DNA from 3 places in the Streptosporangium longisporum genome. Region 1 is predicted to be linked to each of the others. Evidence: riboswitches for the same ligand, from Rfam matches in the RefSeq annotation. Region 1 holds a riboswitch; each other region holds the start of a gene.
What was found. A riboswitch is a leader RNA that binds a small molecule or an ion and turns the genes downstream of it on or off. The one in region 1 is predicted to bind S-adenosylmethionine.
Positions count from the first base shown of each region.

Region 1 (9,565 bases):
GCTCCTGGAGCTTCTCGCGGTCGTAGTCGGAGTCGGTGTTCTCGATCTCGGCGCGGATCTGGTTGACCCGTCCGGCGATCTGCTCGGCGTCGCCGGCACCGTCGACGATGGTGGTCTCGTCCTTGGTGACGATGACCTGGCGGGCCCGGCCGAGCTGGTCCAGCGTGGTGGACTCCAGCTTGAGGCCGAGGTCCTCGCTGATGACCTGGGCACCGGTCAGGATGCCGATGTCGCCCAGCATGGCCTTGCGGCGGTCACCGAAGCCGGGCGCCTTGACGGCGACCGAGCGGAAGAGACCGCGGATCTTGTTCACGACCAGGGTGGCCAGGGCCTCGCCCTCGACGTCCTCGGCGATGATCAGCAGCGGCTTGCCGGCCTGCACGACCTTGTCGAGAACGGGGAGCAGGTCCTTGTTGGCGGACACCTTGGAGTTGACGACCAGGATGTAGGGGTCGTCGAGGACGGCCTCCATCCGCTCCGGGTCGGTCACGAAGTACATCGAGGTGAGGCCCTTGTCGAAGCGCATGCCCTCGGTGAGCTCGAGCTCGAGACCGAAGGTGTTGCTCTCCTCGACGGTGATGACGCCTTCCTTGCCGACCTTGTCCATCGCCTCGGCGATCATCTCGCCGATCTGCGGGTCGCCCGCGGAGATCGAGGCGGTGGAGGCGATCTGCGCCTTCGTCTCCACGTCCTTGGCGAGCTTGGACAGCTCCTCCGACACGCGCTCGACGGCGGCCTCGATGCCCTTCTTCAGGGCCATCGGGTTGGCGCCGGCGGCGACGTTGCGGAGACCCTCACGTACGAGAGCCTGAGCGAGCACGGTGGCGGTGGTGGTGCCGTCACCCGCGACGTCGTCGGTCTTCTTGGCGACTTCCTTGACGAGCTCTGCCCCGATCTTCTCCCACGGGTCCTCGAGCTCGATCTCCTTCGCAATGGAGACACCATCGTTGGTGATGGTGGGGGCTCCCCACTTCTTCTCCAGAACGACATTACGGCCCTTGGGGCCGAGGGTCACCTTCACGGCGTCCGCGAGCTGGTTCATGCCACGCTCGAGACCGCGCCTGGCGTCCTCGTTAAACGCGATCATCTTGGCTGCCATACGGCTAGACCTCCCAGATACAGGGTGGCTTGCTCCGGACCGAGCCGACGCCCGCGACGGCATGTGGGCCCACGACTCCGTTCGGCGGGCCCCATCGCCTCGATCCAGGTTGGCACTCCTCATGTGCGAGTGCCAACAAACTGTTTAGCACTCTACCCTGCCGAGTGCAAGCCGCGATCGCCTGACCTGCGTCGCACCAGGGGACGTCACGCCTTCACGACGGCGCGTCAGGGGTACGGCACCGGCCGTCTCGTGGCACGTCAGGGGCGATCCACCGGGCGCGACACCCGGCCCGCCGTGGCGCGGGGCGTCCTTCGCCGTTCGACGACGGCGGGACCGTTCCGCGCAGAGCGAAGGCCCGGGTCCGTCCCCGCGGGGACGGACCCGGGCCCGACGAAACGAATCGCTCGAACCAAGCCGGACCAAGCCGGACCAAGCCGGATCGGGCCGGACAGGCCGGACAGGCCGGACAGGCCGGACCAGACCGGATCACGTCGGCCCGGGGTGAACCGGGCTCGAACCGGACGGACCGGCCGGACCGGACCGGACGTCGGGGCGGGCGTGCGGAGCGGTCGGACAGGCCGCGATCCGCGGGGCTCCGCGGGGTTCCGCGGTGCTCCGCGAGACTGTGCGGGACTCCGCGGGATCCGCCGCCCGCCCGGAGAGGTCGGGGACGGCCGGGTCAGACCGTCCGGACGGCTTCGGCCTGGGGGCCCTTCTGACCCTGGGTGATCTCGAACTCCACCCGCTGGCCCTGCTCCAGTGCCCGGTAGCCGTCCATCATGATCGCGGAGTAATGGACGAACACATCCTTACCACCGTCTACCGCGATGAAGCCGTAGCCCTTGTCCGCGTTGAACCATTTGACGGTGCCCTGCGCCACTTGTGACTCCTCTTACTGGTCTTTAGGACGACGCCCATTCCTCTCGCGAAGTCCTCAATCTCCGGGCGAACTTCGCCACGTCGATCGCCCTCGACCATACCTGTGAGAAGTGGTCGAGCAACAGAGTCAAGCACCAAACTGCCCGTTTACGCGAGTTTTTCGTACGAGAACATAGTTTGACTATCACTAGTAGTTAGTTTAAATTTGTACGATCTCTTCATGCGCAAGAAATATGAGTCCGGGTCATAAAAAAGACACCCGCGCGGCCTGAGCCGTGCGGGTGTCGTGGGGAGATGTCGATGGCGGACGGGGGCCGGGGCCCCGGGCCCACCGGCGATCCGGGCGGCCCAGGAGCGGCCCGGGGGCGGGCCGGGGACGACGCGACGGCGCGGGAGCGCCGGGGCCGGGCGCCGGGCGGGCGGAGGCTCAGCCCCCGGCCACCGCCGGGATGATGGAGATCTGCGCGCCCGAGGGGGTGGCCGTGTCCAGGTTCTCGGCGAAGCGGACGTCCTCGTCACCAACGTAGACATTGACAAAACGGCGAATCTTGCCTGTCTCATCAAGAATCCGGGCACCGATTCCCGGGAAGTCCGCGTCCAGCTTCTGCAGAACATCGCGCAGGGTCTCCCCCTCCGCGCTCACCTCGGCGGCACCACCGGTGTACGTCCGGAGAATCGTCGGAATCCGCACAGAAACGCTCATAGTTCGGTACCTTTCACGATTTTTAGGCGATGGCCGCACGGAATGCGTCGAGCGAGGGCCGGATGACCGCGGTGGGACGCGCCTCGGAGGCCACCGCGTCCAGGGTCTTGAGGCCGTCCCCGGTGTTGAGCACCACGGTCTCCGCGTCGGGGTCGAGCGTGCCCGAGGCGACCAGCTTGCGGAGCACGCCGACGGTGACGCCACCGGCGGTCTCGGCGAAGACGCCCTCGGTCCTGGCCAGCAGCCGGATCGCGTCGACGATCTCGGCGTCGGTCACGTCCTCGACCGCGCCACCGGTACGGCGGGCGATGTCCAGGACGTAGGGGCCGTCGGCCGGGTTGCCGATCGCCAGCGACTTGGCGATGGTGTCCGGCTTGACCGGGCGGATCACGTCGTGGCCGGCCTTGTAGGCCGCCGAGACCGGCGAGCACCCCTCGGCCTGGGCGGCGAAGATCTTGTACGGGGTGTCCTCGACGAGCCCGAGCCTGATCAGCTCCTTGAACCCCTTGTCGATCTTCGTGAGCTGGGAGCCCGAGGCCACCGGGACGATGATCTGGTCGGGGATGCGCCAGCCGAGCTGCTCGGCGATCTCGTAGGCCAGCGTCTTGGAGCCCTCGGCGTAGTACGGCCGCAGGTTGACGTTGACGAAGCCCCACTTCTCGCCCAGCTCGTCGCCGATGAGCTCGGAGCAGAAACGGTTCACGTCGTCGTAGGTGCCCTCGATGCCCACCAGCCTGCCGCCGTACACGGAGGCCATGACGATCTTGGCCTGCTCCAGGTTCGAGGGGATGAACACGCAGGAGTCCAGCCCGGCCCGCGCGGCGGCGGCGGCCACGGCACCGGCCAGGTTGCCGGTGGAGGAGCAGGACAGGGTGTGGAAGCCGAAGGTGCGGGCCGCCTCCACGGCGATGGCCACCACGCGGTCCTTGAAGGAGTGCGTGGGGTTGCCCGAGTCGTCCTTCACGTGCAGCGAGCGGATACCGAGCTCGCGCGCCAGGTTCCGGGCGTTCACGAGCTTGGTCCAGCCGGGTGCCATGTTGGGCTTGGTGGCCACGTCGGCCGGGACGGGCAGCAGTGAGCGGTAACGCCAGATGTTGGCCGGCCCCTCGGCGATCTGCTCCCGGGTCACGCGCCCGAAGTCGTAGGCGATCTCGAGGGGCCCGAAACATTCGATGCACGCGAAGCTCGGGCCGAGGTCGTAGCGGGCACCGCACTCGCGACAGGACAGGGCCACGGCGGGGCCGAAGCTCCCACCCGCGTCCTGGTGGGCGAGCGAGGTGATGTTCTCAGTGGTTGCGAGCGCCATGAAGCGAGGCCTTTCCCTCATCTTCGTCTGCGACCACCCTGGTCACAGACCGGAATTGGCACCTGTCCCGGCCGACCTCGTCAGATCACGAGTCTTGAACCGGGAGGGTTGCCGGGGCTTCGCAGGGCCGGTCCCTCCACCCCTCTGGATGAGCACGTATTCAGTTGTCGACCTGATGCGCAGGTCTCCAGCACTCTACCTCGCCACCCCGCCGTCCCGGCAAGCCGTCTCACCGTATGAGACACGTCGTGTTACCTGCCGGACACGGACATCGGCGGCGGCCGGGGGCACCGGCCCTGACACCGGTCCGGGGCCGGGCCGGAACCGTGCCGGAACCGTGCGGGAACACCGGACCGGGGACCGGACCGCCCGGAGGCGGCCGCCGGAGGTCAGGACCCGCTGCGGACCGAGAGCGGGGACGGCGCCCTGAGCCCTATGGTGTAGGCACCGGAACCGGCCACGCTCACCACCCGGTAACGGTAGAAACCGGGCGTCCCGTTGTAGGTGATCTTCTCGTCGGGGCCGGCGCTCCTGGAGGAGGCGACGACCCGCCAGGCGGAGCGGCTCCACTTCTGCAGGTACAGGTCGAAGTCCGCACCGGCGGGGCCGTCCAGGCACCCGAAGTGGTTCCCGGGGATGCCCGCCCGGTAGTAGACGCTCCTGGGGTGGTAGACGGACCTCCCCGCGGCCAGCGCGCCGGTGTAGGTGGTGGGGTAGCCGGTGCAGGTGCCGGTGGTCGGCGGCGGCGGATTGCCCGCCGTGGTCCTCAGGGCCAGGCCGTAGGCGGTGAGGATCTCGCCGACCGGCTGGAAGTAGGTGACGCCGCCGACGGCGCAGTCGCCCGATCCCCCGGAGGTGACGCCCTGGGCCTGGTCGATGGCGATGAACGGTCCGCCGGAGTCCCCGGGCTCGGCGCAGACGCTGGTACGGGTCAGCTGGAAGACGGCGCCCTGGGGGTAGGTGACGCTGGCGTCACGCTGCTGGATGAGACCGCAGTACCAGTCGGTGGTGGAGCCCGAACGGCAGACCGAGGCCCCCTCGATGGCGACCCGGGCCCCGGCGACGGGCACCGTGCCGCCCTCGCCGTTGTCCACACCGGGGACGGCCGTCCAGGCGGCGTTGGTGGCCACCCAGGCGTAGTCGCTGCCCGGGAAGACCGACCCCTGGAAGATCCCCTGGGCCAGGCGGTTGAACCCCAGGGTGGGCGCACCCTGCCTGCCGCAGTGACCGGCGGTGACGAACCCCTGCTGGGTCCCCTTGAGGACGGAGAAGCCGACCGAGCAGCGGTTGACGGTGTTGATGTAGTAGGCGTTGCCGCCGAGCAGGTCGTACAGCGGCAACGGCGCCTCGGTGGAGGGCAGCACGATCACGGCGGCCTGGTCGAGACCGGAGGACTCGATGATGTTCTCGGTCTGGTCGGGCCGCGGGGCCAGCACGACCACCTTGTTCCGCTTGACGTCGACGTAGCGGACGCTGGACACCAGCGGCTGCGGCGGCAGGGTGGCGTCGAGCTTCGCCTTGACGGCGGACAGCTCCGCCAGCGACGTGGCCACGACCTCGGCCTGCGCGCCCGCGGCCACGATCTGGGGGATGTCGGCGGCCGCGGTGCTGGCCACCACCAGGGTGTGCGCGGTCTTGGCCCGCAGCCAGGCGCCGCCGAAGCGGACACCGAGCCTCCTGCTCATCTGCTCGGCGACCGGGATCAGCCGGGCCTCGTTGAGCAGCCGGGCCTCGGCCTCGGCCCGGGTCAGGCCCAGGTCACGCTGGAGCGCCTCGAGCATGCCCGGTGGCGGCGCCACGGCCCTCGCACCCCCGGGAACCGTCACACCCGGCGTCCCGGCCCCGGAAGGCGTTCCCGGTGTCTTCGTCGCGCTCAGCACGGCGGGCACGAGCGGCTCGGCCGCCCCGGGCCCGCCCGTCCGGAGGTCGGCGTCCGCCGGAGCGGCGGCCAGGGTGAGCGCGGTGATCGCCAGGACGCATCCGGCGGTGACGGCGTGTCTGCGGGACATGTGGGTCTCTCCTCGACCTCGGCTTCCGGAGCTGAGGGGGGAGATCGCCCCATGTCACCGACGGCCTGATGACGCGGGCACCGGGCCGGATGACGCGGACGAGGCCACCCTAATCCAGCCGTCACCGGTCAAGGCCCCAGAAGCCGCACGCCACGCGGACGACGCTCGGTGACGGGCCGGAGGTGGCCGGTCGGAGGGATCCGGCCGGAGAAGGCCGGCCGGCCCCGAAGGAGCCGGTCGAACAGGAGCGGGTCAGAGACCGTAGGCCTCGCCCAGGGCGCCCTGGACGTACTTGCGGGCCTGGTGGATCCGCGACTTGGCGGTGCCCAGCGGGATGCCGAGCTGCTCGGCCACCTCGTTGTAGTCGAGCTGACAGATGTCGCGCAGCACCAGAGCCTGCGCCAGGTCGGGCTTCTCGGCCTCCAGCGCCTCCATCGCGTCGAGCAGGTCGAGCCGGGATCCGGCGATCACGCTCACCCGGGCGACGTCCGGCTTCTGCAGGGGGAGCTCGTCCGAGCTCTGCTCGGCGGCGCGGCGCTTCAGCGAGCGGTAGGTGGTCCTGGCGCAGTTGGCGGTCACGATGTGCAGCCAGGTGCTGAACCGGGCGCGCCCCTCGAAGCGGCCGATGTTGCGGGCCACCGCCAGCAGGGTGTCCTGGCAGGCCTCCTCGGCGTCCTGGCGGTAGGGGAGGATGCGGCCGCAGTGCCGCAGCACGGCGGGCTCGATGCGCTTCAGCAGCTCGCCGAGCGCGCGGTGGTCACCGAGGGCGGCCTGCCGGGCCAGTTCCTCGGTCGTCTCGTCCAGCGCCATCACGGGCCCCCATCAGCGGTCACGGTCGCTGGACATCTTACGGTCGTAGATGACAGACGTTCACCGTCGATCGCGCCATAAAAGCGGGTAAAACCAATGAACACAAACCGACCGGCTGACAAGAGCTGACACAATCCGACGAACGCCATTCTTCCGTCCCCGGAAGGGGAGGCGTCCCGGGAAGGTGCCGGTTAACCTTCAGGACAGGCGTGTCCCAGCCAGTGAAGGGATCTGATGAAAGCGATCCTGGTGGCCTCCAACCGGGGCCCCGTCTCCTTCACCCTCTCCGAGGACGGCTCCCTGTCCATGCGCAGGGGAGGCGGCGGCCTGGTGTCGGGGCTGTCGGCGGTCGCCAGGGACATGGGCGCCCTGTGGGTCTGCGCGGCGCTGTCCGACGGCGACCGGGGCGCGGTGCGGCTGGCGCCCGGCGGCCGGCTCGACCAGGCGGGCTACGACACCGGGGCTCTGCGGATGCTCGACATCCCCCCGGCGACCTTCCACCGCGCCTACAACGCGGTGGCCAACTCCACCCTCTGGTTCGTCCACCACCTCCTCTACGACACCCCCAACAGGCCGCACTTCGACGCCAGGTTCCGCCGGGAGTGGGAGTCGTACCAGGCCTACAACGAGGCGTTCGCCATGGCGCTGGCCGAGGAGGCCCCGCACGAGGCGCGGGTGATGGTGCAGGACTACCACCTCAGCCTGGTCCCGGCCATGCTCCGGGGCGAGCGGCCCGACCTGCGGGTGGCGCACTTCTCGCACACGCCGTGGGCCCCGCCGGAGTACTTCGCCCTGCTGCCCGACGACGTGGCGGCCGAGCTGCTCGAGGGCATCCTGGGCTCCGACCACGCGGGCTTCCTGACCGAGCGCTGGGGCACCGCGTTCATGGACTGCTGCCGGACCGTGCTCGGCGCCTCGGTCGACCCCGGCGCCCGTACGGTGACCCACGCGGGCAGGACCACCCGGATCGGCACGCACAGCCTGGGTGTGGACGGCAAGGCGCTCTGGGCCCGCGCCGGGGAGCCGGACGTGGAGTCGCACATGGCCGCGCTACGCGCCCAGGTGGGCGACCGCAGGCTGATCGTGCGGATCGACCGGACCGAGCTGTCGAAGAACATCGTCAGGGGCCTGATCGCCTACCGGGAGTTCCTGGCGGCCCATCCGGAGTGGCACGGCCGGGTCACGCACCTGGCCTTCGCCTACCCCTCCCGGCACGACCTGCCCGAGTACCGCGAGTACACCGCGGCGGTGCAGCGCTGCGCCAAGGAGATCGAGGACGAGTACGCCACCGAGGACTGGGACCCGCTGATCCTCAACGTCGACGACGACTACCCGCGGTCGCTGGCCGCCTACCGGCTGGCCGACGTGCTGCTGGTCAACCCGATCCGGGACGGGATGAACCTGGTCGCCAAGGAGGGGCCGATCCTGTCGCCGGGCAGCGCGCTGGTGCTCTCGCGGGAGGCGGGCGCCGCGGCCGAGCTGGGCGAGCACGCGCTGACGGTCAATCCCTACGACGTCTCGGCCACGGCCGCCGCGCTGCACGAGGGCCTGACCATGCCCGAGGGCGAACGGTCCCGCAGGGGCGGCCTGCTGGCCGCGGCGGCGACCGCCCTCCCCCCGCACCGGTGGTTCGCCGAGCAGCTCGACGCCCTCGCCTGAGCGCGGAGTTTCAGACCACTATGAGATAGTTTCCGGGGCCGTTTCAGTTTTTTCGATCTCCGGAGGAGACCAGGTGACCGCGACCGTGCCCGTCCGGCTGGTCCGCGACCGTTCGACCTGGCTGGTCTACCTCCAGCTCGGCGTCTTCGCCACCTACCTGTACGGCCTCAGCGCCGCGCTCCCGCTGCTGCGGATCGACCAGGGCCTCTCCCAGGCGGTCGCCGGGCTGCACGGCACCTCGATGGCGGTCGGCGGCATCCTCACCGGCCTCGCGCTCCCACGGCTGACCGCCCGGATCGGCCGCCACGCCGTGGTCTGGACCGGGATGGCCGGGATGAGCGCCGGGACGTTCCTGGTGGCGGCGGCCCCCACCTTTCTGCCCGCCACCCTGCTCGGCTACGGCGTCGCCAGCGGGATGGCCTCGCTCACCATGTACACGGGCATGGCGTCGCTCGACGACCGCCACGGCCCGGCGGGCCCGGCGGCGATCAGCGAGGCCAACGCGGTCTGCGTGATCGTCGGCATCGGGGTGCCGTTCGTGGTCAGCGTCGCGGCGCAGAGCACGCTGGGCTGGCGGGCGGCGCTGGTGGTGCCCACCGTGCTGACCGTGCTGCTCGCGCTGTTCATGGGACGCGTCCGCGTCCCCGAGCGCCCGGCAGCGGCCGAGGCGGGGCCGGTCCCGCCCCGGGTGGACGCCTCACCCGGGGTGGACACCTCACCCGGGGACGGCGCGCGTCTGGGACGGCGCTTCCGTCTGGCCGGGATCGTGCTGTTCTGCTGCGTCGCCGCGGAGTTCTGCTTCAACCTGTGGGCGGCCAAGCTGTTCGCCGACCGGACCGGCCTGTCCCCGGCGGTGGCCGCGACCGCGGTCGCGGCGTTCACCGCCGGGATGGCGGCCGGGCGGCTGGCGGGAGGGTGGCTGGCCCTGCGGATCGCGCCGACGGTCCTGTTCACCGGGGCGCTGCTGGTCGCGGCCACCGGCTGGGGGGTCTTCTGGCTGAGCACGGAACCCGCCTTCTCGTACGCGGGGCTGGCGCTCTCCGGGGTGGGCGTGGCGCTGCACTTCCCGATGGCGCTCTCCCGGCTGCTGGCCGTCT
Region 1 covers NZ_BAAAWD010000014.1:463,394-472,958, forward strand. The annotation lists gene groL (chaperonin GroEL) at 1-1,099, opposite strand, end outside; gene ABD832_RS25440 (cold-shock protein) at 1,782-1,982, opposite strand; gene ABD832_RS25445 (MoaD/ThiS family protein) at 2,409-2,684, opposite strand; gene thrC (threonine synthase) at 2,707-3,990, opposite strand; SAM riboswitch class I at 4,005-4,145, opposite strand; gene ABD832_RS25455 (S1 family peptidase) at 4,380-5,999, opposite strand; gene ABD832_RS25460 (RNA polymerase sigma factor) at 6,252-6,809, opposite strand; gene ABD832_RS25465 (alpha,alpha-trehalose-phosphate synthase (UDP-forming)) at 7,044-8,468, shown strand; gene ABD832_RS25470 (MFS transporter) at 8,542-9,565, shown strand, end outside.

Region 2 (9,565 bases), on a different contig from region 1:
CGACATCGGCGCGGGCGAGGGCGTTCTGGCGAGCGGCGTGCTCGCCGCGGCCCCGGCCTCGCTGCGGCGGAGGCTGAGGGTGACCGCGGTCGAGCTGGCGCCCCGCCCCGCGGCATTGCCCGAGGAGATCGTCTGGGCCAGGGCCGCGCCGGACGGGATCTGCGGCCTGGTGATCGCCAACGAGTGGCTGGACAACATCCCGGTCGACATCGTCGAGCAGACGGCCACCGGGCCCCGGCTGGTGCTGGTCAACGTCATCGACGGCGAGGAGCGGCTCGGCGGCAGGCCGGGTGACGCCGACCTCGCCTGGCTGAACCGCTGGTGGCCGATGCGGCTCACCGGCGAGCGGGCCGAGATCGGCCGGCCGCGCGACCGGGCCTGGGCGTCGGTGATCGTGCGCCTGGCCCGTGGGCGGGCGATCGCGATCGACTACGCCCACTCGGCGGACGACCGGCCGCCCTACGGCACGCTGGCCGGGTACCGCGACGGGTCGACGGTGGCGCCGGTGCCCGACGGGTCCTGCGACATCACCGCCCACGTGGCGCTGGACGCCTGCGCGGCCGCCGGTGAGAGCGCCGGAGCCGTCACCACGGCGCTGACCACGCAGCGCGAGGCGCTGCGCGCCCTCGGCGTCACCGGACGGCGCCCACCGGCCGAGCTGGCCGGCCGCGACCCGCGCGGCTACCTGAGGGCCCTCGCCCGGTCCTCGGAGGAGGCCGAGCTCATCGCGCCCGGCGGGCTCGGCGGGTTCGGCTGGCTCTCCCAGACCCGCCAGGGCCTGCGACGGTGAACGCCGGGGCCCGCGAACCCGCCCGGCCCTCGCCCGGCCTCGCGGACCTCGCCCGATCCCGGACCTCCCGGCCCTCGCGGACATCCCGGACCGAGGCTCGTCCCGGACCTCCCGGGCCTCCCGGACCGAGGCTCTTCCCGGATCCCCGGACCGGGGCGAACCGTCGGCGCGTGACCGCGAAGCCGGTTCAGATCCGTACGTCGAGTGAGGTCAGGCCCCGGATGACGTAGCCCGGCCCCCAGGTGGGTTCGGCGACCGGCTCCATCCTCGGCGCCTTACGCAGCAGGGCGCCGAACGACTCGATCAGCTCGATCCTGGCCAGCGGCGCGCCCAGGCAGAAGTGGATGCCCGCGCCGAAGGAGATGTGCGGGTTGTCGGCCCGGCCCACGTCGAGGCGGCCGGGGTCGGCGAAGACCTCGGGATCGCGGTTGGCCGAGCCGAACAGCAGGGCCACCTCGGCGCCCCTGGGGATGTCGACCCCGCCCACCGAGACGTCCTCCAGCACCCATCGCTCGAACATCTGCAGCGGCGTGTCCCAGCGCATCAGTTCCTCGATCGCGGTGGGCAGCAGTCCCGGATCGGCGCGGAGCCGCTCCAGCTCGGCCGGGTTGCGGAAGAGCGCCCACCAGCCGTTGCCGGTGACGTTGACGGTCGCCTCGTGCCCGGCGTTGAGCAGCAGCACGCAGGTGCCGACGAGCTCCTCCTCGGTGAGCCTGTCGCCCTCGTCGGCCACCAGGGCGAGCGCGCTGATCAGGTCGTCACCGGGGTCGGCCCGCCGGACGCGGGCCAGGTCGACGAGGTAGGCGGAGAATTCCTCGGCCGCCCGTACGGCCGCGTGCTGGGCCTCGACGGACGGCCGCAGCTCGTACATGCCGCAGATCCGGGCCGACCAGGGCCGGAGCAGGTGCCGGTCCGCCTCGGGCACGCCGAGCATCTCGGCGATCACGGCGACCGGGAGCGGCTCGGCCACCTCGGCGATCAGGTCCCCGCCACCGCGCTCGACGAAGTCGTCAACCAGTCGTCCGGCCATCCGGGCGACCTTGGGCCGGAGCGCCTCGACCATGCGCGGCGTGAACGCCTTCGACACCAGCCGCCTGAGCCGGGTGTGCACGGGCGGCTCGACGTCGAGCATGCCCGCCCTGATCACCCGCCAGAACGGGTCCTGGAACCCGGGGTCGTCCGGCCTGCCGAACTCGGCGTGGGTGGCCACGTGCAGGTAGGAGCGACCGAGCCTGCGGTCGCGCAGCAGCGCGTTGACGTCGGCGTGCCGGGCGACGAGCCACTGGCCGGTCGGCTCGAAGAAGTCGACCGGCCGCTCCCGTCGCAGTTCGTCGTAGGCGTCGTACGGGTGGGCGACGAATTCCGGATTCCAGGGATCAAAGCGCACGTGAGCATCGTAATCCCCCACCTGGGGCCGGGCCGGTCCCCCTACCCCGCTCACCCGGCGCCGCTCACCCGGCCGTCCAGCTCCGTTCACCCGGCCGGACACCCACCGGCCGCCCGCCCGGCTTCACGCGGGACGATCCGTCCCGTCCGGTCGCACATCGGTCCCGGTCTCGGCTCCGGTCACGGACCCGCTCCCGGCCCCGGTTCCCGTCCCGGCTCCGGCGCCGGACCGCGCCCCGGCCTCCGCCGCGGACTCCGAGTGGCCCCGCGTCCCCGGCACGGCCGGCTCGCCCTCCCCCGAGGAGGCGTCCGGCTCGGCCTGGTAGCGGGAGTGCAGCTCGACCGGCTTCTGCGCCGTCTTGCGGCGCATCCGGATGTTCAGCAGCTCCACCAGCAACGAGAAGGCCATCGCGAAGTAGATGTAGCCCTTGGGGATGTGCTGCTCGAAGCCCTCGGCGATCAGCACGACGCCGATCAGCACCAGGAAGGACAGCGCGAGCATCTTGATGCTCGGGTGCTGGTCCACGAAGCGGCTGATCGGACCGGAGGCGAACAGCATCACCAGGACCGCGACGACGACGGCCGCGATCATGACGCCCAGCTCGTCCACCATGCCGACCGCGGTGATCACCGAGTCGAGCGAGAAGACGATGTCGAGGATCATGATCTGGACGATCACGGAGGCGTAGGAGGAGGCCATCCTGCCCCCGCCGTGGCCGGAGTCGCCCTCCAGGCTGCCGTGCATCTCGTGGACGCTCTTGGCCAGCAGGAACAGGCCGCCGAGTATCAGGATCAGATCTCGCCCGGATATCCCCTGCCCGAACACCTCGAAGAACGGCTCGGTGAGCCTCACCACCCAGGCGAGGGCCACCAGCAGGGCGAGGCGGCTGAGCAGGGCCACGAGGAGGCCCAGCCTGCGCGCCCGGTCCCGCTGCTCGGGAGGGAGCCTGCTCACCAGGATCGAGATGAAGATGATGTTGTCGATCCCCAGCACGATCTCCAGAGCGACAAGGGTGAAGAACCCTATCCATATCTCCGGGTTGGTCACCCAGTCCATTGCTTCCTCCTTTGTCGGCCCGTGGGGGAACAGAGCCGGCCGGCGGCCAGAACGGTTCTTCGGTTGACTCCCTGGACGACCGGGAGCCTCCAGGAGTTCCTCGCGCGCCCTTCCGTGTCGAAAGTCACCCCCGGTACCGGCCTGCGGCGCGTGTCCGGACTTGCGGAAGGGCGGCGGCCGTCGGTTATAGTTCCCCCGTAGGTCATGAGTGCCAGTGACAAGCCCCGGCTCGCTGGCCGGCAACCCTCGCGTCCGCGGCGGGGTGCCCCGGGTGAGGACCTGGTCCGGCACGAGGTGTGCCGGGCAAGCGCGGGCTTCGGGTGCCTATGTCTCATGGGTCGAGGTCCGATGACCTCGAAGGAGCACCGGCATGTCCACCCTGACGATCTTCGCCTCCACCACCGCTTTCACCGCTTCCACCGACGACGCCCGCACGGCCCACGCGACCGTCACCCCCGCGGCGCCGGCCACCGCGACCGGCGGACGGCCGATCCCCGCCGTGCTCGGCTCGGACCTGGAGGTCCCGGTGAAGGGCGGCAGGCTCGTCCGCTACGCCAACCTCGACTACGCCGCCAGCGCCCCCTGTCTGGAGCCGGTCAGCGCCGCCGTCGCCGCCGCGCTCCCGGCCTACTCCAGCGTCCACCGCGGCGCCGGGTACGCGTCCCAGCTGACCACGGCCCGCTACGAGCAGGCCCGGCACACGGTGCGCGCCTTCGTCGGAGCCCGCCCGCACGACTCGGTGATCTTCACCCGCAACACCACCGACGCGACCAACCTGCTGGCCCGGAGCCTGCCCGAGGGGACCACCGCGGTGGTCTTCGACACCGAGCACCACGCCTCGCTGCTGCCCTGGGACCGCGCGGTGCGGCTGCCGGTGCCGGCGTTCCCCGGCGAGGCCGTCCGCGCCGCCGACGAGGCGCTGTCCTCGATCGAGGGCCCGGCGCTGCTGGTGGTGACCGCGGCCTCCAACGTCACCGGCGAACTCTGGCCGATCGCCGCGCTGGCCCACATCGCGCACCGGTACGGCGCGCGCATCCTGGTCGACGCCGCGCAGCTCGTCCCGCACCGCCGCCTCAACCTGACCGCGCTCGACCTGGACTACGTGGTCTTCTCCGGTCACAAGCTCTACGCCCCCTTCGGCACGGGCGCGCTGGTCGGCCGCTCGGACTGGCTGGCCGACGCCGAGCCGTACCTGCGGGGCGGTGGCGCGGTGAGGGCCGTCACCGACGACGGGGCCGAGTGGCACGACGACCCCGAGGCCCGGCACGAGGCCGGCACCCCGAACGTGCTGGGCGCCGTCGCCCTGGCCGCGGCCTGCGACGCCCTGTCCGCCACCGGCTGGACCCCCCTGGTCCGCGAGGAGGAGCGCCTGCTCACCCGGCTGCGCGCGGGCCTGGCCTCGATCCCCGGCGTGCACGAGCTCTCCCTGTGGGGCCCGGACCACCCGCGCGTCGGCATCGTCTCCTTCGTGGTGGACGGCCTCACCGCCCGCGAGGTCGCCGAGACCCTCTCCGGGGACCACGGCATCGGCGTCCGCGACGGCAAGTTCTGCGCCCACCCCTTCGTCCGCCACCTGCTGGGCGCCAAGGACGGCGGCTGCGACGACGTCACCGCCTCGGCGGTACGCGCCTCCATCGGCATCGGCACGACCGAGGAGCACGTGGACCGGCTGATCGGCGCCCTGCGGGATCTTGCCTCGCGCGCGTGACGTGACAGCATGGACCCATGACCGAACCTCGTGCCGAAGGCGCTCCCCGTGAGCTGAGCGTGGGGATGGGGGCGGGGGCCGCCGCCGTGGGCGGCGCGCACGGCAAGGAACTCGCGACCGAGGACATGATCCTCAACATCGGGCCGCAGCACCCCTCCACGCACGGCGTGCTGCGGTTGCGGCTCACCCTGGACGGGGAGCGGATCGGCTCGGCCGAACCGATCGTGGGCTACATGCACCGGGGCGCGGAGAAGCTGTTCGAGGTGCGCGACTACCGGCAGATCATCGTGCTGGCCAACCGGCACGACTGGCTGTCGGCGTTCGCCAACGAGCTGGGCGTCGTGCTCGCGGTGGAGCGGATGCTCGGCATGGAGGTGCCGGTCAGGGCGGTCTGGACGCGCACGCTGCTGGCCGAGCTCAACCGGGTGCTCAGCCACCTGATGTTCCTCGGCTCCTACCCGCTGGAACTCGGCGCGATCACGCCGGTCTTCTACGCGTTCCGGGAGCGCGAGACCCTGCAGGCCGTGATGGAGGAGATCTCCGGCGGGCGCATGCACTACATGTTCAACCGGGTCGGGGGCCTCAAGGAGGAACTGCCCGAGGGGTGGACGGGCCGGGTCTCGGCGGCCGTGGCCGACGTGCGGCGGCGGCTGCCCGACATCGAGGACCTGGTCTCCGGGAACGAGATCTTCCTCGCCCGTACCCGCGGGGTGGGCGTCCTGGACCGAGAGACGATCATGCAGTACGGCGTGAGCGGCCCGATCGCCCGCGCCTCCGGCGTCGACATGGACCTGCGCAGGGACGAGCCCTACCTCGCCTACGGCGAGCTGCCGGTGAAGGTCGTCACCCGCTCGGCCGGGGACTGCCACGCCCGGTTCGAGGTGCTGCTGGAGCAGGTGAAGGTGTCCCTGGACCTGGCCGACGCCTGCGTCGAGCGGCTCCGCGACCTGCCCCCGGGGCCGATCAACCAGCGCCTGCCCAAGGTGCTCAAGGTCCCCGAGGGCCACACCTACGCGTGGACGGAGAACCCGCTCGGCGTCAACGGCTACTACCTGGTCTCGCGCGGGGAGAAGACGCCGTGGCGGATGAAGCTCCGCTCGGCCTCCTTCAACAACGTCCAGGTGCTCCGCGAGCTGCTCCCGGGCCATCTGGTGCCCGACATGGTCGCCATCCTGGGCTCGATGTTCTTCGTCGTCGGCGACATCGACAAGTGAGGGACGGCCCGGAACACATGACCGAACCCGCCCGGGACGGGGAGCGGACGAGCTCCCCCTCGGACACCCCCGCCTCTCCCGGCCCTCCCGCGGACGCCCCGGACGCCCCCGGCTCCCCCGCGGACGCCCTCGGCTCCCCCGCGGACACGCCCGCCGTCACCGCGGGCGTCTCCGGCACCTGTGGCCCCGCCGCCCCGCAGGGCCGGACACCCCTGCGGCGGGACCGGTACGTCGACTGGCTGCGCGCGGTCAGCCTGGTCGTCGTGGTGGTCTGGCACTGGGCGTTCACCATCCTGGAGTGGGGGCCGGACGGCCCCTCGCCGACGAGCCCGCTGGGCTTCACCTCGGGCCTGTGGATCCTGACCTGGCTGCTGCAGGTGCTGCCGCTCTTCTTCTACGTGGGCGGGCACGTCCACCTGCTGTCGTGGAACCGCGCCCGCGAGCGCGGGGTCGGCATCGGCGCCTTCGTGTGGCGGCGCATCCGCAGCCTCGCGATCCCGGCACTGGCGCTGGCCGGGACCTGGATCGTGCTGGGCGTGTTCGTGACGTGGGCGTTCGGCATCGGCTGGATGGACCGCGTGGTGCTGCTCGTCATCAGCCCGCTCTGGTTCATCGGCGTCTACCTCGTGCTGATCGCCCTGCTCCCGGTGGCGCTCTGGCTGCACCGGCGCTACGACGTGCTGGCGCTGATCTGGCTGGCGGGGGCGGCGCTGGTCGTCGACGTGCTGCGGCTGCGCTACGGGTACGAGGCCGCGGGCTGGCTCAACATGATCATCGTCTGGGGGCTGGCCCACCAGGCCGGGTTCTTCTACGACCGGGTGGTGGCGCTGCCCCGCCGCTTCGACGTGGCGATCCTGTGGACCGGGTTGTTCGCCCTGTTCGGCCTGGTCTACTCGGGGATCTACCCGGGCTCGATGGTGGGCGTGCCCGGCGACAAGCTCTCCAACATGGCGCCGCCCACGTTCGTCATCGTGGCACTGCTGATCTTCCAGATCGGCCTGGTGGAGGTGGTGAGGCCGTCCATGGAGCGCCTCCTCGGCCGCCCCCAGTGGCAGGGCGTGAACGAGACCGTCAACCGGTTCGCGCTCCCGCTGTTCCTCTTCCACACCACGGGCATGGCGATCTGGGTGGCGCTGACCTGGTGGCTGGCGGGCGGCAGGCCGGCCGCCCTGGTCCGCCCCGACCTGTCCTGGTGGCTGGAGCGGCCCCTGGCCGTCGCCGGGGCGCTGGTGTGCACGCTCCCGGTCATCATGCTCTTCGGGCGCAGATGGGCCGCGAGGCAGAACTAGCGGCCCCGTCCGGCGGCCCCGTCCGGCGGCCCCGTCTGGCGGCCCGGTCAGCGCTCGTCGTCGGAGGGGTCCTTGGGCACCTTGCAGCAGTGCTCCAGGTACAGGGCCGCGCAGACCAGCAGCACGCAGGCCAGCGTCGACCCGCCGGTGATGAAGAAGTCGCGGCGGGGCACCTCCTGGTCCAGCAGCGCGGCCGTGTAGAAGGCGAACCCGGCGAAGATCCCCCCGAAGACCGCCCCGCCGTACGCGGACGCCTTGGCCAGCGCCGCCAGGCGGGCCACGGCCAGGGGCTCGACGGGCTCGGTGCCGGGCCTGCGCCCGATCCTGGCCTTGGTCATCCACCCGCTGTAGAACTCCCCGACCGCCAGCAGCAGCACCGTCGGGATGGCCGTCCACGGCACGGTCGGCAGCTCAGAGTAGAACCGCCTGACGAGCGCCCAGGTGAGGATCGCGAACACGGCGGCGAGCCCGGCGAGGACGCCGGGACGGGTGGGCCTCACACGGGCCTGCTCAGGACGAGGTCGGTGCGCGGCCGTACGTACGCCTGGTCCAGGCCGGCCAGCAGGTCGGCCACCCGCCGCCCGGACAGGACCGCGCCGGGGTCGGCCCGCACCCACGGGACCAGCACGAAGGCGCGCTCGTGCGCCCGGGGATGCGGCAGGGTGAGGTCGGGGTCGTCCGTCACGACGTCCCCCACGGTGATCAGATCGACGTCCAGGGTGCGCGCTCCCCAGCGCTCCACCCGGACCCGGCCGAAGGCGTTCTCCACACCCTGAGCACGATCGAGCAGGCTCCGGGGTTCCAGCCCGCTGTCGGCGATCACCACCGCGTTGAGGTAGGCGCCCTGTTCGGGGCCACCGACCGGGTCGGTCTCGTAGACCGGTGAGACCGCGACGAAGGTGAGGTCCGGGCCGGCGAAGAGCGCGTCGACCGCGCCTTGCAGGGTGGCGAACCGGTCGCCCAGGTTGCTGCCGAGCGCCAGGACCACCCTCATGCCCGGCTCCGGGTGATCGTCACGACCACGTCGTCGAACGGCAGCGGGATCGGCGCGGACGGCTTGTGCACGCTCACCTCGGCCGACAGGACGGGCTCGCGGGCCAGGCAGACGTCGGCCAGCCGCTGCGCCAGGGTCTCGATCAGGTCGACCGGCTCGCCCTCCACGACCCGTACCAGCTCCTCGGCGAGCTCACCGTAGTGGACGGTTTTCGAGAGGTCGTCGGTGGCCGCGGCGGGCGCCGTGTCGAGGAAGAGCGTCACGTCGACGACGAACTCCTGGCCGAGCTCCCGTTCCGCCGCCAGCACGCCGTGCCGCCCGCGGGCCCGCAGTCCCCTGACGCTGACCCGGTCGGCCACCGGCCCGGCTCCGGCCGTCCCGTACGGCCCCCGCCGTGCCGGGTCGCGGACGGGGCCGCCGAACGCGTCGCGGCCCGGGTCCCGCAGGGGGTCGCCGAACCGGTCGGCGGGCGGGTCCGGGAACAGGCCGTCGACCGGATCTCCGATCAGCTCGCTGACCCCGTCGTGGATCCGCAGCGGCTCCCGAGCGTGGGCTCCGGCCCTCTCGTCGGGCCCGTCACCAGCCCCCTCACCGGGCCGTCCGCCGGCGCGCTCGCTCACGCGTCCTCCTCGTCCTCGTCCTCGTCGTCACCCTGCAGCACGGGGGAACCGTGGTGCAGCCAGAGCCGCCACCCCGCCGACGTCCGCACGAAGGTGTTGCTCGCCACCACCTTGCCCGCGGCGAAGCTGGAATCACCTTCGTCGCCCGCGGTGAGGATGTTCTCCTCACAGGTGAGGACGGCGACGTCGCCGAGGACCATGACGCGGACGTCGGTCAGCACGAACTGGATGTAGGGCGTGTTGGCCATGATGAGCGCCCAGGAGCGCAGCACCTCCTGGCGGCCGTTCACGATCGGCCAGCCCGGGTGCACGCAGCTGATCTGCTCGCCCTCGATGTCCTCGGCCCAGATCTCGGTCATCCGGTCCAGGTCGGCGTTCTCGATGGCGGTGTAGAACTCCTGGTTGACCGTCTCGACGGCGGTGGTGTCGACGCTCATGATCTCGCTCCCTGAACTGCGGCAGCCACACGGACGGCGTCCGCGTTCGGGCGGACGTCGTGCACGCGCA
Region 2 covers NZ_BAAAWD010000006.1:1,798,928-1,808,492, reverse strand. The annotation lists gene ABD832_RS12395 (SAM-dependent methyltransferase) at 1-790, shown strand, start outside; gene ABD832_RS12390 (cytochrome P450) at 978-2,177, opposite strand; gene ABD832_RS12385 (TerC family protein) at 2,301-3,233, opposite strand; SAM riboswitch class IV at 3,434-3,549, shown strand; gene ABD832_RS12380 (aminotransferase class V-fold PLP-dependent enzyme) at 3,604-4,941, shown strand; gene ABD832_RS12375 (NADH-quinone oxidoreductase subunit D) at 4,959-6,155, shown strand; gene ABD832_RS12370 (acyltransferase family protein) at 6,173-7,444, shown strand; gene ABD832_RS12365 (DUF3180 domain-containing protein) at 7,492-7,944, opposite strand; gene folK (2-amino-4-hydroxy-6-hydroxymethyldihydropteridine diphosphokinase) at 7,941-8,438, opposite strand; gene folB (dihydroneopterin aldolase) at 8,435-8,797, opposite strand; gene ABD832_RS12350 (nuclear transport factor 2 family protein) at 9,055-9,495, opposite strand; gene folP (dihydropteroate synthase) at 9,492-9,565, opposite strand, start outside.
Region 2: it holds a riboswitch for S-adenosylmethionine, as region 1 does, so the genes downstream of both, ABD832_RS12380 (aminotransferase class V-fold PLP-dependent enzyme) here and thrC (threonine synthase) in region 1, are expected to answer to the same signal.

Region 3 (9,565 bases), on a different contig from region 1:
CCCTGTATCTGGGGGACGTGCGCCTGCCCTGGTTCCAGGTGGACCGCGGCGCGTGGGACGAGGAGGGGCTGACGGTCGTCACCACGGACGGGCGGTCGCACCGGGCGCTGCTGCCCGAGCCGGGCCGGATCCCCGAGGCCGTACGGGAGCGGGTGACCGCCTCGATCGTGGTCAACCAGTACGTCCCGCTGGACGCCCGCGGGGGAGTGCGGCTGGTGGCCAGGAGGGCCGAGGCCGACGAGCTGGTCTGGGAGCTCGTCTTCGACGCCGGTCTCGACCCGCACGACCCGGGCCTGCGCGCCCTGGCCGAGCAGGCGCTGGAGGAGACGCGCCGCAGCTTCGGCGTCTGAACGGGACCCGGCGGGCCCCCGGCGTCCGGACCGGTCCCGGGACGACCCACGGCCCCTGAGCGGCTCCCGGTCTCAGGACGCCCCCACGCACCCGGAACGGCTCCGTACACGCGAAAAGGCCCCCGAGGGGGCCTTCGCACCTGCGGGCCGCTCCCGGCCCGCAGGTCCGGAAGCGGCGCGGGGATCAGTACGGCGCGGAGGTCCGCTGGTTCTCCGGCCAGCCGGTGCCGGTCTCGTCCACCTCGTCGCCGTGCCAGCCGTTGGCCGACTTCAGGAACGGCAGCCGGTTCTTGGCCACGTCGCTGACCTTGTCCTTCGCCACGCCGGTGGCCCTGGAGACCTTGGCGCCCACCAGGCCTGCGGTCTCCTGCACGGACGGGTTGTCGGAGACCCGCTGGGCCATCCGCTTGATCTGCTCGTAACGCTCCCGTCCGGCACGGCTCCCCAGGACGTACCCGGCCGCGAATCCCACACAGAACATCATCCGATAACGCATGTCCACCTCCACAAGCTGTTCCGCCGGACCCCGTGATGCGATCACCTGCGGATCGCCACTCGTCCCGCCCCTACCCCGGAGTATCGATGCGACACACACCCATGGAGTGCGCTAATCTATTCCTGCGCCGCAAGGAACGGGGAACATCCGCTCCGACCAGCGCAAAGCGCGATCCCGTGTAGCTCAATCGGCAGAGCAGCCGGCTGTTAACCGGCAGGTTATAGGTTCGAGTCCTATCGCGGGAGCCATCACGAAGGCCCCGGAAGCCCCGCTTCCGGGGCCTTCGGCGTCTCGTATCCCGATTCAGCGGACAAAGCACAGCGAATCACAGAAAATGAGATCGCCGTGCCCGGGGCTCCGTGATCGCAGCGGATGGACCGGAGCGCGGCTGCCGCGGACCACACCGATCGCAGCGGGGAAGGGCCGCCGCGTTCAGGGCACCGTGCCGCCCGGAACGGCCGTCGTGCCCGTGAGCCACATTGGGTGGTTTTGCTGTGCTCACCTGGCGAAGGTCCCGGCGTCATGCCCCGGATCCGGTCCATGTCGTCCCCGAGGCGCCCCCGGCCGTCGCGCGGACCCCGGCCGACGAGAGGGCCGCGGCCGACGTGGAGGCCGCGGCCGAGGACTATCTGAGGTTGTTCCACGCGGAGAATCCCGGGGCAGGTGACCCGCGGGAGCGCCTGCGCGAGGTCCGGCAGGAGATAGCCCGGACCGGCACGTACACGCACACCCCCAGCGAGCTGGTCTTCGGCGCCCGGGTGGCCTGGCGCAACAGCGGCAGGTGCATCGGCCGGCTGTACTGGCGCTCGCTACGGGTGCGCGACCGGCGGTACGTCACCACGGCCGAGGGCATCGCGGTCGAGTGCGTGAACCACCTGCGGGACGCGGCCCCGGCCCGCAGGATCCGCCCGACGATCACCGTGTTCCCCCAGGAGCGGCCGGGCGTCCCCGGGCCCCGGATCTGGAACGAGCAACTGATCCGGTACGCCGGCTACCGGACGGCGGACGGCTCCGTCGTCGGGGACCCGCGCTATGTCGCCTTCACCGAGATGCTGCGCGGGCTGGGCTGGCCGGGCGGCCCCGGGAGCCCGTTCGACGTCCTGCCGCTGGCGATCTCGGTGGGGGAGGGGCCGCCGCTGCTGTCCACGCTCCCCGGCGACGCCGTCCTGGAGGTCGCGCTCTCGCACCCGGTCCACAGCTGGTTCGAGGAGCTGGGCCTGCGCTGGCACGCCGTACCGGTGATCTCGAACATGTGCCTGGAGATCGGCGGGGTCTGCTACCGGGCGGCGCCGTTCAACGGCTGGTACATGGGCACCGAGATCGGCGCCCGCAACCTGGCCGACACCGACCGCTACGACCTGACGCCGTTGATCGCCCGGCGCCTGGGCCTGAACACCGGCACCGACCGCTCGCTGTGGCGGGACTACGCCATGGTGGAGCTGAACGCGGCGGTGCTGCACTCCTTCGAGCGGGCGGGGGTGACGATGACCGACCACCACACCGAGTCCCGGCACTTCCTGATGCACCTGGAGCGCGAGGAGAAGGCCGGGCGGGTCTGCCCGGCCGACTGGAGCTGGATCGTTCCGCCGATGTCGGCCTCGGCCACGCCGGTGTTCCACCGCTACTACGAGGACAGGCGGATGACGCCGAACTTCGTCCACCACCCCGACTCCCTGGAGCGCGGTCTCGGCCGCTCCTGCGGGCCGGGAAGCTGATCACCGGTCCGTCCTCCCCCCGGAGAGGTCCCGCCCCTGCTGACGCCGGGGCGGGAAAAGGTGTAGAACGATATTCTGTAACCTCGGGACGGAGGTTCTGACGCGGGTGCCCCGAGGGCTCCCCGGAGGGAGGCGGAATGCTCGACCTGGTGCTGTCGTCGGTCGAGGGGGGCGTGCTCACCCTGACGTTCAACCGGCCGGACCGGCTGAACGCCTGGACCGACGAGATGGGCAGGCGCTACTTCGACCAGCTGGCCGACGCCGAGAAGGACCCCGAGGTCCGGGTGATCGTCGTCACCGGGGCGGGGCGGGGTTTCTGCGCGGGCGCGGACTTCCGGACGCTCACCGCCATCCAGGACGGCTCCTACTCCGGGGAGCCCGACCGGCGTCCCACCACCTTCCCGACCACGATCCGCAAGCCGGTCATCGCCGCCGTCAACGGTGCCTGCGCCGGGCTCGGCATGGTCCACGCCCTGGTCTGCGACCTGGTCTTCACCGCGGACGAGGCCAAGTGGACCACCGCGTTCGCCCGCCGCGGCCTGGTCGCCGAGTACGGCCTGTCGTGGATCCTGCCGCGCCTGGCCGGCCAGGCCGCGGCCATGGACCTGCTGCTGTCGGGCCGTACCTTCACCGGGGCCGAGGCACGCGAGCTGGGGCTGGCCGTCCGGTCGGTGCCCGGGGAGCGCCTGATGGAGGAGACCATGGCCTACGCCCGGGAGCTGGCGACCCACAGCTCACCGGCCTCGATGGCGGTGATCAAGCGGCAGGTCTGGGGCGACTGGCAGCAGAGCCTGGAGTCCTCGGAGTCGGCGGCCGTGCGCCTGATGGCCGAGTCCTTCACCCGCCCGGACTTCGTGGAGGGCGTGGCCAGCTTCGTCGAACGCCGCGCCCCCGCCTTCCCACCGCTGTAGACGAGCCCTCGTCGTGGACGGGCCCTTGATGTGGAAGGGCCCGTCTGGTCGTGCGGGTTCTGCCGGGTCAGGCGGGCTCAGGTGACCAGGGAGAGCCAGTGCGGAGTGGCGCCGAAGGGAGGGGTTCCGGCGGTGACGGCCTTCATCAGCCAGGCGGCCGAGTCGCGGGCGTTCTGCACCACGTCGGGCGGGTACGCGTACCGGATCCGGTGCTCCTCGAACTCGTCCTCGTCGTCCAGGAAGATCCGCCTGGTGCGGCCCTTGAGCACGTCACGGCGGGTCCGGATCACGTCGAGGTCGAGGTCGATCATGGTGACCTCGCCGTCGCGCCACTCGGGCACCGTGGAGATGTCGCAGTAGATCTCGTGCTTGTTCGGGGCGGCGTTGAAGGCGGCCGTCCACCAGGCGTCGCGGGGGAAGAGCATCACGAAGGGCTGCGGCCAGGCGATGGCGGGGCCGTCCCCCTTGTGGCCGCTGGAACCGGCCACGCAGCCCGTCCACACCCCGTGCTCGTCCTCGCCGAGCAGCAGGCCGCGGTGGTGCCAGTGCAGCGATCCGTCGTACTTGCGGTAGACCACGTTCACGATCTCGTAGGACATCCTTCGACAGTAGGGCTTGACAATGATCCATGCATTTCCTACCTTTTAAATAGGTTAAACGCGTCGATGTGAGACCCCGGCCGGCTGACCGGCGCCCCTTCCGTCGCGAGGGGCGCCTCCGGGGAAAACCCGGCGGCACGGTCGGCGTGCCGCGGACGCGGCCCCCGCCGGGCCGCCGAGACGTGTACGGGAGTGCCACATGTCGCAGAGCGCCACACCGGAACCCGACCATCCCGAACCCCTCGCCCTCGATCCGGACGGCGTCCCGGCCGGGGAGCCGGTGATCGTCAAGGGGATGGGGCCGGCCCTGGCCGGCCTGCTGGTGCCGCTCACCTCGGGCAGGGGCGGCCGGTTCGCCCGCGGGTACGACGGGGAGCTGGTCTACCTGCCCGGCGGACGCGAGCCCCTGCTGCACGTGGGGTCCTCGCGCGGCGTGCCGCACCACCGCGGGTTCGCCCACCCCTTCGGCGGCGCCGAGCCGCCGGTGCCGCGCTTCGTCACCCGCGACACGCTGGGCACGGGGCCGTGGAACCTCCGCCGCGACCTGTGGCCCCTGGTGGCCAAGGAACTCGCCTTCGCGTACTACCACGAGCTCATCACCGCCCACCCGGAGCGGACGCGGTCGACCTGGGAGGAGTTCGAGGAGGCCTTCGCGGCCGAGGAGTGGAACAGCCCCGCGATGCGCAGGCTCGTCCGCGCCGCCGTCCCCCGGCACCCCGACCGGCTCGACCTCGACCGTCTCGACCGGCCGCTGCACGGCATCCGGTTCGGCGACCGGGCGGGGGTGCGCAGGTGGATGCGCGGCTACCTCGCCGCCGACCTGGAACGGCGCTCCGACCCGGCGCACAGCGCCGACCACGCCATGGTCCTCGCCCTGCTCTCCGTCCGCGCCGTCCTCGCCGAGGCCGGCGTGTCCGACCCCTGGTTCCGGGAGTTCTCCGACCATCTCGCCGGTGGCTCGCCCGCGTCGTACCTGGAGGAACTCCGCGCACTCGCCGAGGCGGGCGTGGTCGTCTTCCTCGGCGCCGACCTGGTGATCGACCGGTACGAGGGACGCTGGCGGGCACAGAGCCCCACCGCCCCGGGGGCCGTGACCTCCGCGGTCCTCGTCGACACCGGACGGCCCGTGTGGTCGCCGGACAGGACGGCGGTCACGGCCTCGGGCGCTGACCCGTGGGCCAGGGCGCCGCGCAGGAGACCGGCCACCAGGACCGAGACGAGGTACTCCAGGATCCTCACGACGGCTCCGGTGTGGGGACGGCACCCCATCTGATCCCGCACGGCACGCCCCCCGGCCCGGTCGCGTCCGCCACGGCCGCGGGGGAGGTCCCCGCCCGGTCCCGCCCGTTCTCGTGCGAGACCCGCACGGTCCCGCACGGCACGGCTACGTCGCGGGGTGGCTCGGCACGGCCTCGGGGACGGCGTCCGTGCTCCGGTGGCCGAGCCTGCGGATGTCGGGCAGGAGCAGCACGCCCAGGCAGGAGACCGCCAGCAGCGCCGCGGCCCCGTACAGGGTGGGGGCGGTCCCCGCGGCGGTGGCCAGCGGCCCGGCCAGGGCCATGCCGAGGGGCATCAGCCCGAGGGAGAGCAGCCAGTCGTACGCCGACACCCGGGAGATCGCCTCGGCCGGGATGTGCTCCTGCACCAGGGTCTCCCACATCGGGGCCATCAGCGCCAGGCCGCCGGTCATCAGCCCGTAGGCCACCGCGACCATCGGCGCGGACATCCCCGCGGCTAGCAGGGCGAGCGGCAGCGCGCCGAGCGCCAGCACCAGGTTGGCGACGACCAGGGGCCGCTTCGGCCTCACCCGCAGGGCCAGCAGCGCCCCTCCCAGGGCGCCGATCGTGCCGCCCTGCACGATCGTGCCCCAGGCGAGCTCGCCGCCCAGGGTGGTGACGGCGAGCACCGGCCCGATGGTGATCAGGACGCAGCGGCTCAGGTTCCACATGGAGTGGCCGATCAGGTTGGTCCAGTACCACCGGTGCCGTCGCATCTGCGTCCAGCCCTCGGCGAGCTGCCGCAGGAACGGCTCGTGCGGCGTGGGCGGGATCGGCGCGAGCCGGAGGCGGCCCAGCAGGACCGCGCTGACCGCGAACGTCAGCGCGTCCAGGAGCAGTGCCCAGCCGGCGCCGACGGTCAGCGCCAGGGCGGTGGCGATCCCCGGGCCGAGCAGGATGGACCCTCGCTGGGCGATCGCCATGAGCGCGTTGGCCCGGGAGAGGTGCTCCGGGGCCACGGTGGCGGGCACCAGGCCGGTCGTGGCGGGCATGAAGAAGGCGGAACCCGCGCCGGAGAGGGCGGCCAGGATCGCCAGGTGGGCGATGTCGACCGTGCCGGTGACCAGCTCGAAGCCCATGGCCGCGTGGGCGAGACCGCGGACCAGGTCCGCGGCCACCATCACGCGGCGGCGCGGCAGCCGGTCGGCCCAGACCCCGCCGGGCAGCATGAGCGTCACCGTGGCGATCGACTGGGCGGCCAGCACGAGGCCCAGGTCGGTGGCCGAACCGGTCGTGGTGACGATCGCCAGCGCGAGCGCCACGGCGGTGATCGAGTCGCCGACGGCCGACAGGCTCTGCCCGGCCCACAGCAACCGGAAACGGGCGTCCCGCAGGGGGGACAGGGTGTCTCGCATGGGGGTCATGAGAGAAAAGTACTATGAAAACAAAATATATGCATTCATATCTTTGGGTCACCGGCGGGCGGCGTACCCTGTGGGCATGTCAGAGCCCGACTCCGTCGACCGTCACATCGCGCACTGGTCCCGGGAGCTGTCCGACCTCGACCCGCAGCTCGAGGGGATGGTCACGCGCATGCAGATGCTCGTGCGGCTGCTCAAGCGGCACAAGGAGGAGTGGCTGGCCGCCGGAGGGCTCAAGCCGTGGGAGTTCCAGATCCTGCACCACCTGGTGGCCACCGGGCCGCCCTACCGGGCGGCACCCTCGACGCTGGCCGAGTGGCTCGACACCCACCCGGCCACGCTGACCAACCGGCTCGACCGGCTGGAGAAGGCCGGATACGTCGACCGCGTGCACGACCCGGCCGACCGCCGCCGCCTGCTCGTGGGGCTCACCCCGGCCGGCCGGGCCGCCTGGCAGGAGCGCATGGACGAGGGCGACCGGTCGGAACGGGCGCTGTTCGCCCCGCTGGACGCGAACGAGCGGGAACTTCTCGACGGCCTCCTGCGCCGCCTGGTCCGCGCGGCCGAGCAGGAGGGCCCGCCGCTGATGCCCGACTGGCCGGCCGGCCCGAAGGCGCCCGTCCCGCCGGGCCCGTCCTCCGGTCCGGCCTCGGACGCGACGACCACGCGATAGGGCGGCAACTCCGGCCATGGACCCGGACACGGCCCTGGACATGGCCGCGGCCCCGGACGCGGCCCCGGACACGGCCCGGCCCCGGACATGGAGGCGGGCCCGCGCGGAACGCGGGCCCGGGACGGGACGAGGGGTTCAGGCCAGCCGGCGGGCTCCCGCCGCGGGCACCGCGGGATAGATCTCCGGTGCGGCCCATCCGCGCTCGGCGTAGGCGCCGGTGACCGACGCGCGTACCGACTCCACCCGGTCGTCGGCGACCAGCGCGATGGCCGACCCGCCGAACCCGCCACCGGTCATCCGCGACCCTCGGGCCCCGCCCCGGATCGCCGACTCCACGGCCACGTCCAGCTCCGCGCAGGAGACCTCGAACTGGTCGCGCAGCGACAGGTGGGAGGCGTTCAGCAGCGCCCCGATCTCCTCCACCTTCCCGGCCCGCAGCAGCCCGATCACGGCCTCCACCCGGTGGTTCTCGGTCACCACGTGCTGGGTGCGCCGACGCTCGTCGCCGCTGAGCCGCCCGAGGGCGTCCGCCAGGTCGGTGACGTCGCGGAGCGCGTCGACACCGAGGTGCGCGGCGGCGTTCTCGCAGTCCCGTCGGCGGTCGCCGTACTCCCCGCCGGCGTGCGAGTGGTGCACGCCGGTGTTGACGATGAGCAGCTGCAGGCCCACGCTCGCCAGGTCGAACGGGACGTTCCTGGTGCCGAGGCTGCGGCAGTCCATGAACAGCGCCTGGCCCTCCTCGCCGAGGGCGGAGGCCGCCTGGTCCATGATCCCGCACGGCATCCCCACGAAGTCGTTCTCGGCCTTCTGCGAGGCCAGCGCGATCTCCATCTTGGTCATGCCGAGCCCGTACAGCTCGTTCAGCGCCGTGCCGACCGCGACCTCCAGGGCCGCGCTGGACGACAGGCCCGCCCCCTGCGGGACGTCACCGTCGATCACCACGTCGGCGCCGCCGACCCGGTGCCCGGCCTCGCGGAGCGCCCAGAACACCCCGGCCACGTAGCGGGCCCAGCCCTGGGCCGCGTCCAGCCGCTCCAGCGTCACCGGCTCGCCCGCCGCCTGCAGCGACCGGAGCCGGACCACCCCGTCCTCGCGGGGTGAGACCGCCGCGTTCACCCCCCACGGCACCGCGAACGGAAGCACGAACCCGTCGTTGTAGTCGGTGTGCTCGCCGATCAGATTGACCCGCCCGGGAGCATGCCACACCCCTGCGGGCTCCACGCCGTACGACTCCCGGAAAGCTCCAACAACGCGCATGATCCAACACTCCTCAACAAGGTTCCCCAGTAGGGTAGCGAGTCCCCTGCCCCTCGGGTCCGCCCGCGGCCTCGCCGAAGGTCACATCTTGAACCCGGCCCGCCGGGCGGCGATGCGAACGGGCCCGACCTTTGGTTGAATGCCGCGTACGGCGTGCGCGAGGGGCGGTAGCTCAGCCGGTTAGAGCAGGGGACTCATAATCCCTGGGTCGCGGGTTCGAGTCCCGCCCGCCCTACCTCTCGTGAGCAGGAAAAGTGTTTCCGGCCTGCTCTTATGCGTCCCTGTTGATGGCTCGTGGATGTGCTCGGCCTCGGTCAGCGCTGTGACGCGGCCGGCCCGGTCTTCTCGCCGAAGACCTCTTCGATGAGCCTCTGGGTCGCCTTCTGGAAGGGCTCGCCCAGGGTCATCTCGACGTCTTCGACGTAGTTCAGCGAGGCGGTCAGGGTCGTGGCGCCGTCGGGGGTGCTGTACATCAGTGCCGCGTGGCCGGCCATGCCGCCGTTGTGGGAGATGACGGTGCCGCCCGGTGTGGTCAGCACGAACACTCCCAGGCCGTAGTCCATGCCGGGGGCGCCGGTCGGGTAGGGGGTGCACATCTGGGTCAGCAGCGGGGCTGGCAGGAGCTTTCCGCTCACCAGGGCGGAGATGAACGTGTGCAGGTCCCGGGTGGTCGAGATCATGTCACCGCCGCTGGAGATCCAGGAGGGGTTCTGGCGGGTGACGTCGACCGTCCTGTGCTCGCCGTCCTCGGTGTAGCGGTAGTAGCCGTGGGCGTGCGGCCGGGGGAGGTCGGTCTCGGTGGTCGGCACCACGGTGCCCGACAGTCCCAGCGGCTCCAGGATCAGCCGCCGCATCTCCTGGGCGACCGAGCGGCCGGTGACCTTCTCGATCAGAAGCCTGGCCAGCACGTAGTTGGTGTTGGAATA
Region 3 covers NZ_BAAAWD010000012.1:179,294-188,858, reverse strand. The annotation lists gene ABD832_RS22070 (hypothetical protein) at 1-350, shown strand, start outside; gene ABD832_RS22065 (YtxH domain-containing protein) at 535-846, opposite strand; tRNA gene ABD832_RS22060 (tRNA-Asn) at 1,019-1,094, shown strand; gene ABD832_RS22055 (nitric oxide synthase oxygenase) at 1,341-2,561, shown strand; gene ABD832_RS22050 (enoyl-CoA hydratase) at 2,699-3,472, shown strand; gene ABD832_RS22045 (DUF402 domain-containing protein) at 3,550-4,071, opposite strand; SAM riboswitch class IV at 4,124-4,235, shown strand; gene ABD832_RS22040 (hypothetical protein) at 4,271-5,344, shown strand; gene ABD832_RS22035 (MFS transporter) at 5,456-6,712, opposite strand; gene ABD832_RS22030 (MarR family winged helix-turn-helix transcriptional regulator) at 6,789-7,382, shown strand; gene galK (galactokinase) at 7,518-8,639, opposite strand; tRNA gene ABD832_RS22020 (tRNA-Ile) at 8,801-8,874, shown strand; gene ABD832_RS22015 (serine hydrolase domain-containing protein) at 8,954-9,565, opposite strand, start outside.
Region 3: it holds a riboswitch for S-adenosylmethionine, as region 1 does, so the genes downstream of both, ABD832_RS22040 (hypothetical protein) here and thrC (threonine synthase) in region 1, are expected to answer to the same signal.